Regions from separate parts of the Collinsella acetigenes genome, predicted to be linked through region 2. Evidence: predicted binding sites of a transcription regulator. Region 2 holds the regulator's gene; the other holds the start of a gene.

Region 1 (8,524 bases), 340 kb from region 2:
AACGGAAGAAATGTCGTTGTCGCTATCGATATGCGCACTGACCGCAAACGTCGCCTCGGAAACAAAGAATCGATTCTGAATAGTTGCCTCGGCAGTCGCGGTAACGTGGCCGTTTTCTTCCTTAATGTCCGACACCTCGACGTCTTTGACGCGATACTTGGCCTCCTCGACATAATCGTTGGAAGCAAAGCCCTCGAAGGATTCTCCGTACTCCTCTTCCAGCAGCTCCTCAATCTGAGGGGTGACGTCTTCGGCGAGCTTGCCAGAGCCGCCATTGCCCAGCAGGAAGAACCCACCAACAACAAGAGCAGCAATAACGACAACGGCAGCGATGATAATGGGCAGCTTTGTGTTCTTCTTAGGCGAGGGCGTCGCGACCTGAGACGAGAAGTCAGGTGCCTGAGCAGGTTGGAAATCGGGCACCGTCTCGGCTGCAGGCTGAGAGTCGGCGACAGAATCATACGACGGCTCCGGCATGGGGGCCGGCGTAGGCTCCGGCATGGGCTCGGGAATCGTCATGGGTTCTGTTGCTGCAACAGGCTCGGGCTCAGAATCAAACCCGGATACGGCCTCCGGGATCGACATGGGCTCAGTCTCTGGCACCGGCTCCGGCGCGGTTTGGAAAGCAGCCGCAGAATCCGAAGCAGGTTCGGGAATTGATGCTAACTCAGGCATCGGCGCGGATTCGGGCGCAACGTCGGCGGACGACTGCGCCTCCGGCTCGGGAGCAGGGCCGGCGACAGGAGCGCCGCAGCTCGTGCAGAATTTGGTACCTTCGTTCAGCTGCGCCCCGCAGTTGGTGCAAAACATGGCATACCCCCATATCAGAATCGGGTCTTACCGTGATTATCACATACGCGCCGCTGTGGCCCCGCTCCAACTCTACAGGTGCAAAGGTATAATCGGCATGCGTCGAACAGCAAACCCCTGCACACCGAATGATGCACAGGGGTTTCAAACACATGCCTCAACTTCGTTAGCGCAAGCGCTCAATTTCCACGCCGCAAGAGACAAGCGGCAGGCCTACGGGTGCCCAGGGCTTTTCGATCTTCACACGCACACCCAGGAGCAACGGATAACGTGCGAGCAAGGTCTGTGCCACACCCTCCGCCGCCGCCTCGATGAGCTTGAACGTATGCCCTCGCATATAGCTGTCCACATCGTGGCAGACAGCGCCATAATCGATTGACGTGTTCAGGTCGTCGCTCTCCCCCGCCGCATGCAGATCGGCGTAGAGCACCAGCGAAACGACGAATTTCTGCCCCAGGGTATTTTCCTCGGGGTACACGCCGTGATTGGCAAAAACCTCAAGACCGTCAATCAGGATGCGATCGGCACGAGAAATCTGATCGGAGGTCGCACGAACGATCGAGGTTCGCGTCGCCGGGACATTCGCGCCATCGCGGCGCGCAAGCTTTGCCCCTTCAATCGGCGTTGTGCTATCGGGCAATTTCTTGCTACTCATGCGAATCACTCCTCCAATGCGGTTCGCATCGGCTAGACACGCACCGCCATGTTTTTCTTCTCTTCCGGCCAATAGCAGGTAGCACAAGCGGAGCACGCGAAGCAAGGACGCGACCGATGGTCGGCCTCGGCAATCACGCGGGCCAAACGACTTGACAGAGAGGAAAGCTCGCACGATGCCGCATCGGCGTCGTCGGCACGGTGACCTCGCACCGCCTTGACGATTGCCTCCGCCTCGGCGGAAGAGAATCTCTGTTCAGCCACTACCGTACCCAAAATCCGGCGCGCTATCTCGACGCCCGCCACATCATGGGAAATGCCCTCGGAATATTCAGCAGCGCGACCGATGTCATGCAAAAGCGCCGCAGCGTAGACAACGTCCCGTGCAAGACCAAAGCCACCTTCGAGGTTGATAATCCACGCCGTACGCGCCACATCCAACAGGTGGGACAAACCGTGCCTGCAGTAGACGCGCTGCGTCTCCGCTGCTTCGATGGCAGCCAGGTTTTCTTGAAATAAGGGGTTTGCCCAAATTGCGTCGACCCGCGGCATGCTCGCAAGCAACGTTAGCGCTCCAGCATGCGGAAGAAACGCTCCTCGAGGGCGGGATCGCTCTCAAAACAACCGCGTCGCGCAAGTGTCACCGTGGTAGTGCCGGGCTTCTGCACGCCACGCATGGTCATACACATATGTTCCGCTTCGATAAGGACGATCGCGCCCTCGGGAGCCAAATGCTCCATCAGCGCATCGGCAATCTGCGCGGTAAGCTGCTCTTGCAGTTGTAAACGACGCGCATAGACCTCGACCGTGCGTGCAAGCTTCGACAGCCCCGCCACGCGACCGCACGGTATATAGCCAATGGTCACACGACCATAAAAGGGAAGCATGTGATGCTCGCACATGGAGTAAAACGTGATATCACGCTCGATCACCAGATCGTTCGAATTCACCGCAAAGGTGCGACTCAAATGCTCGGAGGCGTCCGACTCCATTCCGCCGGCAAGCTCCTCCCACATGCGCGCCACGCGATCGGGGGTTTCCACGAGCCCCTCGCGCGTTGGGTCTTCACCGATTCCCTCGAGCAGCAGACGAATCGCTTCTTTTACCTTTTCCGAATCGACCATGGGGGCCTTTCCTACTTCATTGTATGGGTGCTGTACACCGCTTCGTCATGCCAGAGCTCAACCGCATCTGCAAGGCTCACGCCCTCGGAGGCGGCACGGGCACGCGTCGCGTTCATGTCGATGATACGTTGATTGGACGATCCGCGAAAGCGCAGCGAGATGTCATGCAAATCCTGCACGAAAGGACCGTCAACCAAGATATCGATACAGGCGAGAAGGCGATCCGTAACGTCGGTGCGATGCGCCCCGCCCGGCATAAGCGCATCAAGCGTGTCGCCCGTATAGCACCAGATGGTCTTGCCCGATTCTGTAGGATATGCCGCGCGCACGCGCTCGACAAAGTCCACGAGGCCCATTTGGTTCTCCGGCTCCATCGGCTCGCCACCCAGCAGGGTAAGGCCGTCGCAAAACGGATGGTCGATGCTTGCAATGATTTGGTCGGCAATCCCAGGCGTAAACGGGTCACCGGCAGCAAAATCCCATGCCACGGCATTAAAGCAATTCTTGCAGCCGCGGCGGCACCCGCTGACGAACAGCGTAGTACGAACCCCCTCGCCATTGGCGATATCAAAGTATTTGATAGCCGAGTAATTCACACTGCCTCCCTAAAAAACGGCACCCGCCCTATGTTCACCGACCAAACATCCTGCAGATGAAAGAATGGGGCCGCAAAAACAGCCCCATCAATTATTGCAGGCAGAAAGACCGCACCTCAGCGCAATCTCTTATAGGTGCAAAACGCGGTCGCGAATCTCCTCGGTGCGACCCTGGTTCCAAAACTGCGTACCGATATAGCCGCAAGTACGACGCGCCACGTTCATCTTTTCCTGGTCGCGGTTACCGCAGTGGGGGCACTCCCACACCAGCTTGCCATCGTCTTCCACAATCTTGATCTCGCCATCGTAACCACATACCTGGCAATAGTCGCTCTTGGTGTTGAGTTCGGCGTACATGATGTTGTCGTAGATGTACTGCATCACGCGGATAACGGCCTTGAGGTTATCCTGCATGTTGGGAACCTCAACGTAAGAGATGGCGCCACCAGGGCTCAGACGCTGGAACTGGCTCTCGAACTTGAGCTTGTCAAAAGCGTCAATCTGCTCGGACACGTGCACGTGATAGCTGTTGGTGATGTAGCCCTTGTCGGTCACGCCGGGAACGATGCCAAAGCGGCGCTGCAGCGACTTGGCAAATTTGTACGTCGTGGACTCGAGCGGCGTGCCGTAAAGCGAAAAGTCGATGTTGCTCCCGGCCTTCCATTCGTTGCACTTGTCGTTCATGTGCTGCATGACCTGCATCGCAAAGGGCGTACCCTCCGACTCTGTATGGCTGTGGCCGGTCATGTACTTGACGCATTCGTACAGGCCCGCATAGCCAAGCGAGATGGTCGAATACCCGCCATACAGCAGCTTGTCGATGGTCTCGCCCTTCTTCAGACGCGCAAGGGCACCGTACTGCCACAGAATCGGAGCGGCGTCGGATAGTGTGCCCTTCAGGCGATCGTGGCGGCACATGAGCGCCTTGTGGCACAGCTCCAAGCGCTCGTCAAAGATCTCCCAGAACTTGTCCATGTCCTGATGCGACGAGAGCGCCACGTCGGGGAGATTGATGGTGACAACGCCTTGGTTAAAGCGACCGTAGTACTTGGGCTTACCCGGCTCCCAGTTGCCGGCATTCGCCACGTTGTCATAGCCGTTGCCAGAGCGATCGGGAGTCAAGAAGCTGCGGCAGCCCATGCAGGTGTAGCAGTCGCCGTTGCCCTCGGTCTCGCCCAGAGACAGCTTGTACTCGCGCATCTTCTTCTCAGAGATGTAATCGGGCACCATACGCTTGGCGGTACACTTGGCCGCAAGCTGCGTGAGGTAGAAAAACGGAGAATCTTCGGCTACGTTGTCGTCCTCGAGCACGTAGATGAGTTTGGGAAACGCTGGGGTGATCCATACGCCCGCCTCGTTCTTCACGCCCTCATAACGCTGGCGCAAGGTCTCCTCGACAATCATGGCGAGGTCATGCTTCTCGGACTCGGAACGAGCCTCGTTAAGATACATGAACACGGTGACAAACGGGGCCTGACCGTTGGTGGTCATAAGGGTTACAACCTGGTACTGGATGGTCTGAACGCCACGACGAATCTCGTCGCGCAGACGCTCCTCCACAACCTCATGCACCTTCTCCTCGGGAGCGCTCACACCAAGCTCTTCGAGCTCGCGAGTCACCTCACGACGGATCTTTTGGCGGCTCACCTCGACAAAAGGCGCCAGATGCGTCAGCGAGATGGACTGGCCGCCATACTGAGACGACGCAACCTGGGCGATGATCTGCGTGGCGATGTTGCACGCCGTCGAGAAACTATGCGGCTTCTCGATAAGCGTACCCGAGATAACCGTGCCGTTTTGCAGCATGTCCTCAAGGTTCACCAGGTCGCAGTTGTGCATATGCTGAGCAAAGTAATCCGAGTCGTGGAAGTGGATGATGCCCTCGTTATGAGCGGCCACGACATCGGCAGGCAGCAAGACGCGCTGGGCCAGATCCTTGGAAACCTCGCCAGCCATGTAGTCGCGCTGAACGGAATTGACGGTGGGGTTCTTGTTAGAGTTCTCCTGCTTGACCTCTTCGTTGTTGCACTCGATGAGCGAGAGAATCTTGTCGTCGGTAGTGTTCTTGGTGCGCTTGAGACTCTGCACATAGCGGTAGATGATGTAGTGGCGAGCCACCTCGTAGCGGTCGAGACGCATAATCTCGTCCTCGACCATATCCTGGATCTCTTCGACGGAAACGGTGTGGCCTGCGTTCTCGCAGGCATCGGCAACGTTTTGCGCGGCATAGACAACCTGGCGCTCGGTCAAGCGATCGGCCTCCTTGACCTCACGGTTCGCCGCTCGAATCGCGCTGCTGATCTTCTCGATGTCAAACGTAACTTCCACTCCGCTGCGCTTGATGATCTTCATGAAGCTCGTACCTCTCGTCCTCTTCTACAAGGCGCACGAACGTCGCGGGTCTCTCCCGCCTTCCTGCGTCTTCTCTATTCGTTGAAAGACTTTACGCTCGCGTGCGGACAGATCCCGGCCTTGCCCATAGGGCGGCAAGGGAAGTGTCGTAACGTGCTTGGCAGGCGCGAAGTCATATCTTACAGTGCGTCGATACCTATCATACGACAAGTTACTCACCCTATATAATGTTTTCTTATTTATGGTCAACACTATATATTGTGTTTTAGCAGGTCAACGGCGTAAGAAAGATACCGTAAACATTTACATTGCCTCCACGGGTCGATTTATTCCACGCGCCGCCAACACGTGACCTGCAGTTTGGCCCTCAAGCATATTGGACATATTCCTTTTGGAAATCTTTCAAAACCTCACGAGTCCCGCGATGAACGGCGTTAAAAAAGCACTTGACCTATATGTTGTGCGTTCACCGAGAAAAAGGCGCGTCAAACCGCATTGATTCGACGCGCCCTCCAAATCGAAGGTTATGGATGCGAAAGCCCGCGGCTACTTCGCCGCATGACGGCGACGAGCAGCCTCACCCGCAGCGATGGCAGCAGCGCCGGTGCCGGCAATGACGACGATGCCCTCAAGAGTCGCATCGCCCGTCTGCGGCAGCGTAGCGATTGCGGCGCGCGAGGTGACAGCAGCGCCGCTCGAAGCCTGCTGGGACGTAGCAGATGCGCCGCCCTTGCCCCCAGTCGGAGCCTCCGTCGAAGACGTCGAAGAGGTGCCGGATGCAGAGCCCGAGCCCGCGGCGGCACCAGAACCTGCAGCCTGCGAACACTTGTTGTAGCACTCGAGTGCAGCGTCGTAGTTTGCCTGCGCGGCATCGAGCTCATCTTTAGCTTGCTGTTCCGCGGACACAGCGCTGTCGTATGCAGCCTGTTTCGCCAACGTGTTCGCATGGGCGGCATCAAACGCCGCCTTGGCGGAGGCAAGCGGTTTCTCCTTCATCTGCAAGCCGATCTTAGCCTTGATGGCGTTCACCTCGGCCTGGGCAACCTGCGCGCTCAGCTCGGCCAGCTCCTTGTTTGCGCGCTCGGCGTGCTGCTTCGCCGCATCCAGGTCGGTACGGGACTGGTCGACCTTCTGCTTTGCAGCCGCCTGCGCCGCACGAGCCTCCTCGAGCTTTTGCGCTGCCTGCTGGGCCGCCTGTTCGGCGTTCTCAGCAAGTTTAGAGGCAGACTCCGCCACCTTGCGCGCAGCCTCCATAACGGTATAGGCGGCAGCCTCGGCGTCCTTTGCAACCTGCAGCTGAACACCCGCTGCGTCCATGGCGAGCTTCGTTGCCTTCTCGGCAACCTCGGCGCCCACCATGAGCACACGGGCGGCGTCCAGGTTCTTGGCAGCCACCGCAAGCTGGGCATTCACGATATCGAGCTCTGCCTTCGCCTCTTCGTACTTTCGGGTAAGCTCGCCTGGAATCTTCACGCCAAGCACGGTCTTGCCGTCAATTTGCTCATTGAGCTTTTTGAGCTCGGCAGCGTGCTGCGTGTCGTAGGAAGAAACGGCGGAGTTTGCAGCATCGACACCAGCTTGCGCGTCTTTCTGGACTGCCAGCTTTTGATCGAGAGCCTGCTGGGCCTCGTTCTTTTTCGCCTCTGCCTGCTTGGTCTGCTGCTTCGCTTGCTCGAGAGCCTTCTCGGCATCGTCGAGCTTTCGCTTGTACTCATCCAAATGGCCGATAGCGTCCAGCCGAGTGCTCACATTATCGAGCTCAGTCTGATCGGCACTGAGCGCCGCCTTCGCCGCATCGAGGTCATCGCTTGCCGCCTGCTTTGCCGCCTGAGCATCGGCAACACTTTGCTTTGCCTGAGCCAGAGCCTCATCAAACGGCGCCTTCGCGGTGTTTGCGCTGTCGAGTGCAGCCTGGGCGGCGGCGACCTCCTCTGCCTTGGCATCCTGCTTCGCCTTCCAGCTGTTCAGGTCGGCTTCGGCAGAGTCAAGCCTCTTCTTGGCCTCGTTTTTCAACGACGGAACCCATTTGACAGCATCGTAATTGACCTTTGCGAGGTTATATGCGGTCCGGGAAGCGCTCACCCTGAAGTCAATATCCGACTTCTCCTTCTGCCTAGCGGAAAGAGCAGCCTGGGCATCCTTCACCGCCTGCGTCGGGGCGACCAGATTGTCCTCGGCAGTCTTCTGAGTCGCTTGCGCAGCATCGAGCGCCGCTGCGGCCCTATCGAGTGCCTCTTGATCGCCTTCAACCTGCTGCTGCCCGCGGGCAACCTTGTCCTCGAGTTCATGTTTGTGCGCACGTAGCGCCTGAACCTGCGATGCATCTCCGGCGATCTTCGTGGCATCCTCATAAAGCGCACGGGCATCATCGGCTGCCTTCTGTTTTGCCTGCTGATTTGCCACCGCATCGTTATACGAACTCGTCGCGGCGTCGAGCGCGGCCTGCGCCGAGGCAACATCGGCCTTTGCCGCGTCGAGCGCCGTATTTGCCTCGTCGACCTTCTTCTCAAGGTCGACGTGTCCCTGATTGATCTCGTCGCGACGCGCATTGGCATCGTCCAGGGCCTTCTTGGCCTTGTCGTACTTGGCCTGCGCGTCCTTTTGACGATCGACCATGTTGTTATACCAGTTCTCGGCGTTTTCGAGATTCTTCTTGGCAGTCTCGAGCGCGCTTACCGCGGCATCGTGCTTGGTTCGCGCATCGTCAAACTTGTCCTGCGCCTTTTTACTTTGAGCACTCGCCGTCTCCCAGAGTTTCTGAGCAGCTTCGTAATTCTTCTGAGCAAGACCGGCCGCCGCCTTAAGACTATCAACGGAATCGCTCGAAAGACCGGCGAGAGCTTGGAGGCGCTGTACCTCGAGCGTCGCTTTGGCGTGCTCGGCTTTAGCAACTTCGAGCCCGGCGGTCTTCTTCACGACCGTGCGGTCGGCTTCCTTGACCTCGTCGCTCTTCTCGGTCCATTCGCCCTCGATATCCTTAAGATGTTG
Region 2 (8,524 bases):
AAGTGATATACGAGATAACCTGATCGCGATAGAGCGGTACGTTTGGAAGCTCATCATATGTAGGAAGCTTGGACGATCTGATTTCATCCATCTCCGCCGAATCCATAAAGCAATCAAACGGCGGCCGTTGTATAAGCTGGCCAGCATCAATAGCAGGGGAGTTGTCAGACATCGGGATAAGTGATGTCAGCTGCGCCTTTGTTTTGTCCATTGACCCACCTCGCTATGGCTATACGCATAATCGCTCCATCTAGTATTGTATACTAGATGGGAATCCTAACGGTATGCATTGCAAAGGAGAAGTAGATGAGCTGGGCCATCGTTGCTGATTCAAGCTGCAATCTTCGCTCAATCGAAGCTTCCGATCACTCAACAGAATACTCAACAGTTCCCCTTGTTATTCATGTAGGGGGAGTGGATTATGTTGACGACGAAAACCTGGATGTTCATGAGCTCAATCGAATCATAGCCGAGGAGCCAGAAGCTTCTTCAAGCTCTTGCCCGAGCGCAGGTGTTTGGGCAGAGCAATTCCGCAAGTTTGACAACGTAATTGCAATTACGATTTCTGCCAACCTTTCGGGGAGCTATGAAGCTGCCTCCATGGCACGAAATATAGTCCTTGACGAGTATGCACGCGAGCATGAGGGCGTCATCTCGGGCAAGAACATTCATTTGGTAGATTCGCGTGCGGCAGGTGGAAAACTCGAAGTGCTTGTAACCGAATTAAGTAGGTACCTAAACGATAATGACCCCACGTTTGAACAAGCCGTTGCCTTTATTGACAATATTGAAGAGAAATCACAGGTGCTTTTTTCGCTGTCGAGTTATGAGAACCTCACTAAAAACGGGCGCATGCCTCGATTAGCAGGAACCCTTGCAAGCAGGCTGAACATCCGCGTGCTTGGCACCGCAAGCCATGAGGGGACCATCAAGATCGTTGGCCCCGCACGCGGCGAAAAGAAAATGGCTAAGAAAATCATCGCTTCCATGGAAGGCGATGGATTCTCCGGCGGTCTTGTCTTTATCGATCATGTTGAAAATGAGCCGGCTGCACTCCAGCTCAAACAAACCATACTCGAGCGATGGCCCGAATCCGAAATTCATATTCTTCCATGCGGAGCGCTATGCTCGTATTACGCAGAAAATCAAGGTTTGATTATTGGATACACCTGGGCATAAGGAAGCCAGACTCAACCTTTTGGGCTTATAGGACAAAATGTGTGTCTGCTTTAGGGGCGTCGGCGCAGGTCGACGCCCCTTTTTCAGCCGTTTAAATTCCGTGCCCGCTTTTAACCGCTCGGACAGAATGTGTGTCCGGTTGCCTATCGTTCCCGCTGGTAGATAACCTTTTCCGGAACCGTTAAACACCCTTTCGGAAGAGGTGCCCATGAAGGCCGTTTATTGCCCCTACTGCGGCGGTCGGACCAAGCGCAACGGCAGGACCCCATCGGGGTCCCAGCGGTGGAGGTGCACGGCCTGCGGCGCGTCGACGACGCTGAGGCACGACGACACGGCGGCGAGGCTCGAGGAGTTCCTCGGGTGGCTCCTCTCCAAGGACTCCCAGGCGGCGATGCCGGGCGGCGGGAGGTCCTTCAGGCGCAGGACGGCCGAGTTCTGGGAGGTCTGGCCGATGCCCGTCCCCGACGGCGAGCTCCACCGCGTGCTCTACGTCGACGGGATCTGGGTCGCGCGCGAGCTCGTGGTGCTCATTTGCTGCAGCGGCGAGAGGGTGGTCTCCTGGTACATGGCGAGGTCGGAGAACTCGAGGGCGCGGTCGGCCCTCATGGCGCCGATCCCGGCGCCCGAGGTGGTCGTCACCGACGGCGGGAGCGGGTTCGCGAAGGCCGTGCGCGAGACCTGGCCGCGCACCAGGGTCCAGAGGTGCACCTTCCACGCCTTCTCGCAGGTCAAGCGCTACACGACGACGCGGCCAAAGCTCCAGGCGGGACGCGAGCTCCATCTCATTGCGCGCGACCTCATGGGCATCGAGGCGCTGCACCAGGCCGAGCTCTGGGTCGAGCGCTACCTCGACTGGTGCGGGTTCTGGGCCGACTTCCTGGAGGACAGGACCGTGGCGGACGGCAGGAGGGTCTACACCCACGAGAGGCTGAGGCGGGCGCGCTCGTCGCTGTCGTCGCTGGTGTCGGCGGGGACGCTGTTCACCTACCTCGACCCCGCCCTTGCCAAGGCCGGCCCGCTGCCGTCGACCAACAACATGATCGAGGGAGGGGTGAACTCGCAGCTGAGGGCCGTCCTGCGCAACCACCGGGGGCTGACGTCCATCAAGCGCGTTAAGGCGGTGTTCTGGTGGTGCCATGCGCATTCGGGGGACGCGAGGACGGCGCGCGAGAAGCTCGCCACGATGCCGACCGACGCGGACATCGACTTCCTGTTCAGCGTCTACTCCGCCTCGCCGTCGCGCGAGGACGGAGGGCCGGAATGGGGCGACAGGGCCGTGTGGGAGGACCTCCACCGCAGGGACCCGTACCCGTTCTGGCTGGATTAATGGATGGAAACGGATGTTCTATCGGGACACACATTTTGTCCTATAAGCCACCTTTTGATCAGTGCGGCAGTAATTTGATTTGCTGCCGCACTCTTTTTAACTCTTACTTCAACTTTACATAAGATATATTATCTACGATTTGCCTAGAAGCACATGCATGCATGGATTATTGGAATGCAGTAGATAAAAATTGATCCGTCCAACCGATAGGCGTCGTGATTACAGACGAAGCAGCGTAAACTGAACGCCGATTTGATCAGCGGAGCCAGCAATGCAGATTAACTGGATTTGCTTCGTAAGCAATATAAGGACACTTCCACGTACAGGGATGAAGAAAACTAGAACGATCAATCCGTTGCAATCGGTATTACAAAAAACGTCCCCCTGAACAGCAAACAATCCTAGTAAATAAGAATAATTTTGATACTTAGGTACCTAAATTAAAGCTAGATAATTATAAGCAGAAGTTGCGGCAATAGCGCCATCGGAAACAGCTGTAACAACCTGCCTAAGGGGCTTTACGCGCATATCGCCGGCGCAGAAGAGCCCTGGGGTCTTTGTAGACATATCTTCTTTGGTAATAACCCCACCGTCATCCGCTCTATCAACGTACTCATTAACGAGACCGGCAACAGGATCAAATCCCGTAAAGACGAACACACCAAATGACCCAGGATTATGACGTTCTTCGGTTAGCTGCTGTGTTAAGACATTCTTCAAGACAATGGTGGTTGGAAGCGCATCGCCCGCAAGCGAATCAACCAAAGTGTTAAAACGAACATCGATATTTGCCGTTGCTTGAATCTTATTCACAATACCCTTGGGGGCACGGAATTGATCGCGGCGCACAAGCATGATGACACGTGAGGCGATGCGAGACAGGAATAGAGCTTCATCACAAGCTGCCTTACCACCACCGATTACATAAACAAGTTTTCCTCGATAAAACATACCGTCACATGTCGCGCAATAGGACACTCCCCTTCCCGTAAAGGTATCCTCACCCGTAAATCCCGCCTTACGAGCTTTAGCACCCAGGGCGCAGACAATAGCACGTGCGCTAACCTCGTCGGATCCGATGTTTAGCAAAAATGAACCGTCAGGTTTGCGATGCAGCGCATCGACAAAATGCTGCACCTGGTCGACGCCGGCATCCAAAGCATGCTGATACAGAGCAGATCCAAGTTCAAAACCGCTGATATCGGGAAGACCGGGATAATTATCGACGATATCAGTCTGAGCAATCTGGCCGCCAGGTAAACCCGGTTCGAAAATAACGGTTTTCAACCCAGCACGAGCGCCATACAGGGCCGCGGAAGATCCAGCAGGGCCTCCGCCAATGACCGCCAAATCACACTCTGTCGAAACCATGGCTCATCCTTTCATGCGCGCTAACAACATGCGTGTTTCACATTACACGGTAATACTACCCATCAATTCATGTTTATCTCTCGAGCTTGCGCATCAATTCAATTCTCATCGTAGAATAGAGTCCACGTCGACAAGGAGTCCTTATGAGCGTTGAGCAGAACCCTGCCTCAACAATTGCATCAAATTCTCAACCCGTCATCACCGTCATGCACGCATCGGTTGGCTCTGGACACAAGGCGGCAGCGAATGCCGTTGCCCAAGCCATCGATAAGTTGCGCGGCACCCATGGTATTCCAGAGAACGTCAGAGTCGACGTTCTGGATGTTCTCGATTATGGTCGCATTAAATTTGACGGCAATAAAACGGCAGCCTCTTTTACCGGGGCCACAAGACCAATTTACGACATCACCTGGCGCTACACGCTTACAGGACGTCTTCTATGGGGCGGCGGTACGGGTTGGTCTCGCGTGATGTTCCCCTCGTTTAACGATTATGTTCGCGAAAATAAACCGCTTGCAATTATTGCGACCCATATCACAGCCGCAAACGTCGCCTGCGGTGCACGATTGATTACCGGTGTCGAGTACCCCCTGGTCTGTATCCCCACCGATTATGAAATCGAGGGCTGGTGGCCTCATAAAGAAACCGACTTGTTCTGCGTTGCAACCGAATTCATGGCAGAAACTCTCAGACCGCGCCATGTTGAAGAGTCCAAAATCAAGATCACAGGCATCCCCGTACGCGACGGTTTCGATGCTCCTTGCGACATCGAGCAGATAAAAGAATCCTTTGGACTCCCCCTCGACAAAAAAATTGTATTGGTTATGGCTGGTGCCTCACTTCCGCAGCCCTATGTTCGATTTAGGGCCGCTATCGAGCAAACTATTCCCTATCTACGTCGATTCGATCGTATGCACTTTGTTTTTCTCCCTGGCAAAGATGAAGAATATTCAATGCACCTGAAGTCGGTTTTTAATGGCATGGGGCTCGGCAACGTGTCGGTTCTCGATTACGTCGAAGACATGGCTTCCCTCATGAAAGCATCGGATGTTGCCGTTCTAAAATCTGGCGGACTCGCGGTTACTGAATGCCTTTGCGCAAAGCTACCTATGCTCTTGCTTGGTAAATCATATGGCCAGGAAAAAGCAAACACCACCATGCTCACATCGTTTGGCGCAAGCCTGCATGCCACAACCTTTCGAGAGCTTATCACCACGCTCAATCATCTTCATGAGAATCCAGCCGCGCTTAAAGCGCTGCTTGTTAATGCAAATGCACTTCGAAAGCCGCACGCTGCCGAAGACATCGTTATCGAAACCATGAAACGAGTTGGCGTGCCCGTAAAACGAACACGCCATTTTGCTGAATTCTATATTGGTGATAAACCGGCGCACATCCGATAGCACGAGGAGCGATCGCGTCTAGGCAACTCCGCTGGAGCCAAAGCCACCCGCACCACGATCGGTCTCGTCTAATTCATCAACCTCGTGCAAGCAAACGGTTGGAACTTCTTGGATTACAAGCTGGGCGATTCGCTCGCCCTTTTCAAGGTGAATAGGTTCTTTTGCATCAAGGTTGATAAGAATGACCTTGAGTTCACCGCGGTAGTGAGCATCAATGAGACCGGGAGTATTGACGATAGACAGCCCACGCTTAAGAGCAAGGCCGCTTCGAGGTTGAACAAAACCCGCATACCCATCGGGCAAAGCGATAGCAAGACCCGTAGAGACAAGACGACGCTCAAGTGGAGCTAAATCAACACTCTCATTGCAGCGCAAATCGAGACCAGCATCACCGGAATAAGCATATTCCGGAAGGCTCACAGCGGGATCTAAGCGCTTAATAGAAACATCAACACGAGACATACGGGCAATCACCTCAAATTTTGAAGTTCTTTAAAGAACTCATCGACATCTTTAAAGTCACGATACACGGAAGCGAAGCGTATGTAGGCCACTTTATCGAGTTTCTCAAGACGCTTAAGGACCATATCGCCAATTTCATGAGAACTAACAGCGGTAAGCGTTCTGCTGCGCAGCTCGCGCTCTATATCGTCGATTAGACCGTTAAGAGCGGCAAGATCGATATCACGCTTTGACGTAGCCCTCATAAGACCCACTAGAAGTTTATTTCTATCGAAAGGCTGAGTGGAACCATCGCTTTTAATAACTTCGATGGGATCTTCACAACGCTCAAATGTAGTAAATCGAAAACCACAGCCGCAGCATTCGCGACGGCGCTTAATAGCATTGGTCGCTTCTTGGGTACGCGAGTCTACAACACGTGTATCGGCATTACCGCACTTTGGACAACGCATGGGAACCTCCGAATCTAGTAAAAATCAGAATACCCCATGCAATAAGAAATCCCTATTGAAAGGAGGCGGGAACCAGAAGGTCCATACCAATAGAAAGCTCAGAAGAATTAAGGCCATTCCAAGAGCGGATCAGCGCAACGGTATCAGAGGTACTCAAGTGCGAAACAGGATGCTCCTCAGCGATATCCCAAAGCGTATCGCCCGATTGAACAGAGATGACGGCACGCGAAACATTCGCAGAAGCGGTATCAAAAGCACGCTGGGAAGCAGCCGAGGTAAAGAAAGTAAAAGAAAGCGCGATCACAGCGATGACAACAACGAAAAACAAACCAGCTTTTGAACGCGCATTTGCTACTGGAGCCTTCTGGGCAGAGACGCTCACATGATTGAAAGAACGAGAATTACCATCAATAACTTGGAATGAAGGATGCGTGTTATACGACTTAAGCGCCAAGTTACCGTATGTCATGGAATTATTCATCTCTACACCTCTCTTGTTCGTCCAAGAAGAGTTATATATCCTTGCGCGGACAAAGGTACTAGCGCAAGAACGAATGTTCGTATATTATTATCTACGAACAGTTGTTCCAGTCAATAGAAATTCGAACATTTGTTTGGGTTGAGGAGTAAGTATGGCACGAAAAATCACCAAGCGCCAACAGCAAATCTACGATTTCATCCGCTCCTACCAGACGGAGAAGGGCTATCCACCCAGTGTTCGTGAAATGGCGGCAGCCGTTGGTCTCTCCTCCCCTTCAACCGTGCATGCGCATCTCTCCGCTCTCGAGGCCCATGGCCTCATCAAGCGAGATAAAACCAAACCCCGCGCTCTGGAGGTATTTGAGCAGGAGGGCAACCCCGATAATAACCTCGACATCTCCCAGGAATCTCCTGTAGCCGAGATGCGAGGCGTTGTCTCTCTCCCGCTTGTTGGCCGCGTGGCAGCAGGCATGCCGATCTTGGCGGAACAAAATATCGAAGATACCTTTACCGTCCCAACTGAAATCGCCTCAGACTCAAGCTCCTTTATTCTTGAAGTACACGGCAACTCGATGATCAACGTCGGCATCTACAACGGTGATTACATTATTGTTCGCGAACAACCCAGCGCAATGAATGGCGATATTGTCGTTGCCATGATTGATGGCTCTGCAACAGTCAAAACATTCTATAAAGAACGCGGCAGAGTTCGTCTTCAGCCGGAAAACGATGCAATGGAGCCCATCTTCGCTGACAACCCGACCATTCTTGGCAAGGTTGTTGCCCTCATGCGTCGTCTGTAACGCCAATGAAAAAAACGCTCAGCCCACAAGGCAGAATTCATATCATTGACGACATGCGAGGATTTACCATCATCTCTATGGTGTCTTTTCATATCTGCTATGACTTGGCCTATCTCTACGCCTTGCCCATGGACTGGTTCACCTTAGGCTCTTTTCAAGATATCTGGCGATGCTCCATCAGTTGGACTTTTCTATTTCTTGCTGGATGGTCCACATCTTTTTCGAGAAATAACCTAAAGCGAGGCCTTCTATATTCCGCCATGGCTCTTCTTGTATGGATAGCTACGAGTGTTGCCAGCGTCGATACGCCCGTTAACTATGGAATTTTATTCTGCATGGGTGCCTCGACGCTTCTCTTTGCGTGCTTGGAAAAAATCAAAACGCCCCATCCGCTGCTCATAACGATAGTAGCTCTTGCGGCTTTTTTCCTAACATATCAAATTCCACGAGTAACCTATCCGATAGAACATCTCGCCTGGCTTGGTTTTCCCTCCCCCACTTTTATGTCGGGGGACTATTATCCATTGATACCGTATTTCTTTATGTATATGGTAGGAGCAGGATGCGCTCGTCTATTTAATGAAAGGGCAAAAGAATACCCTTCATGGGCAACAAGGAGATGGAGTCGGCTCCTAGAATGGATTGGCACCAAAAGCCTGCTGATCTACCTCATCCATCAACCCCTTGCACTATTGGCACTAGAGCTAATCTTCGGTAACTAACGGGAGACTCTCGCACTCTGCCTTACCTGCGGGCCCCTGTTCATACTGACGCAAAAGGCCAGCTAGCTTAGAAGGCACCTTTGCTGTGATAAGCATGCCTTCAGGAATAAACTCTTCATTCAAGATCACTCCCTGCTCATGGATTTGAGCGCGCAGCGACGCATTAGCATAGGGCAGCATCACGGTGAGCAACTGATCGGAAGCAGAGGCTCGAAGAGCTAGGGTATCAATAAGGGAATCTATACCATAGCCAGTATAGACAGAACAAAATACCTGATCTGGATAGCGCGATTCGAGAGCGTGGACATAGGACGCTTCAAAACGG

The links. Region 2 encodes NrdR, which represses ribonucleotide reductase genes. Its sites were predicted from a motif close to AAACACNATATATNGTGTTT; they were not measured.
Region 1: the regulator NrdR is predicted to act here: its motif matches at 5,783-5,802, upstream of nrdD (anaerobic ribonucleoside-triphosphate reductase).

What each region holds. Positions count from the first base shown of each region.
Region 1 is NZ_JABBCP010000002.1:58,432-66,955, reverse strand. It holds gene HF320_RS03305 (zinc ribbon domain-containing protein) at 1-810, opposite strand, end outside; gene folB (dihydroneopterin aldolase) at 977-1,465, opposite strand; gene HF320_RS03295 (HD domain-containing protein) at 1,498-2,016, opposite strand; gene folE (GTP cyclohydrolase I FolE) at 2,031-2,588, opposite strand; gene nrdG (anaerobic ribonucleoside-triphosphate reductase activating protein) at 2,600-3,184, opposite strand; gene nrdD (anaerobic ribonucleoside-triphosphate reductase) at 3,314-5,536, opposite strand; gene HF320_RS03275 (coiled-coil domain-containing protein) at 6,083-8,524, opposite strand, start outside.
Region 2 is NZ_JABBCP010000002.1:403,238-411,761, forward strand. It holds gene HF320_RS04805 (DUF1836 domain-containing protein) at 1-211, opposite strand, end outside; gene HF320_RS04810 (DegV family protein) at 307-1,179, shown strand; gene HF320_RS04815 (IS1249 family transposase) at 1,388-2,506, shown strand; gene HF320_RS04820 (NAD(P)/FAD-dependent oxidoreductase) at 2,942-3,877, opposite strand; gene HF320_RS04825 (MGDG synthase family glycosyltransferase) at 4,021-5,280, shown strand; gene dut (dUTP diphosphatase) at 5,299-5,742, opposite strand; gene nrdR (transcriptional regulator NrdR) at 5,751-6,194, opposite strand; gene HF320_RS04840 (LysM peptidoglycan-binding domain-containing protein) at 6,247-6,675, opposite strand; gene lexA (transcriptional repressor LexA) at 6,827-7,477, shown strand; gene HF320_RS04850 (heparan-alpha-glucosaminide N-acetyltransferase) at 7,483-8,199, shown strand; gene hflX (GTPase HflX) at 8,182-8,524, opposite strand, start outside.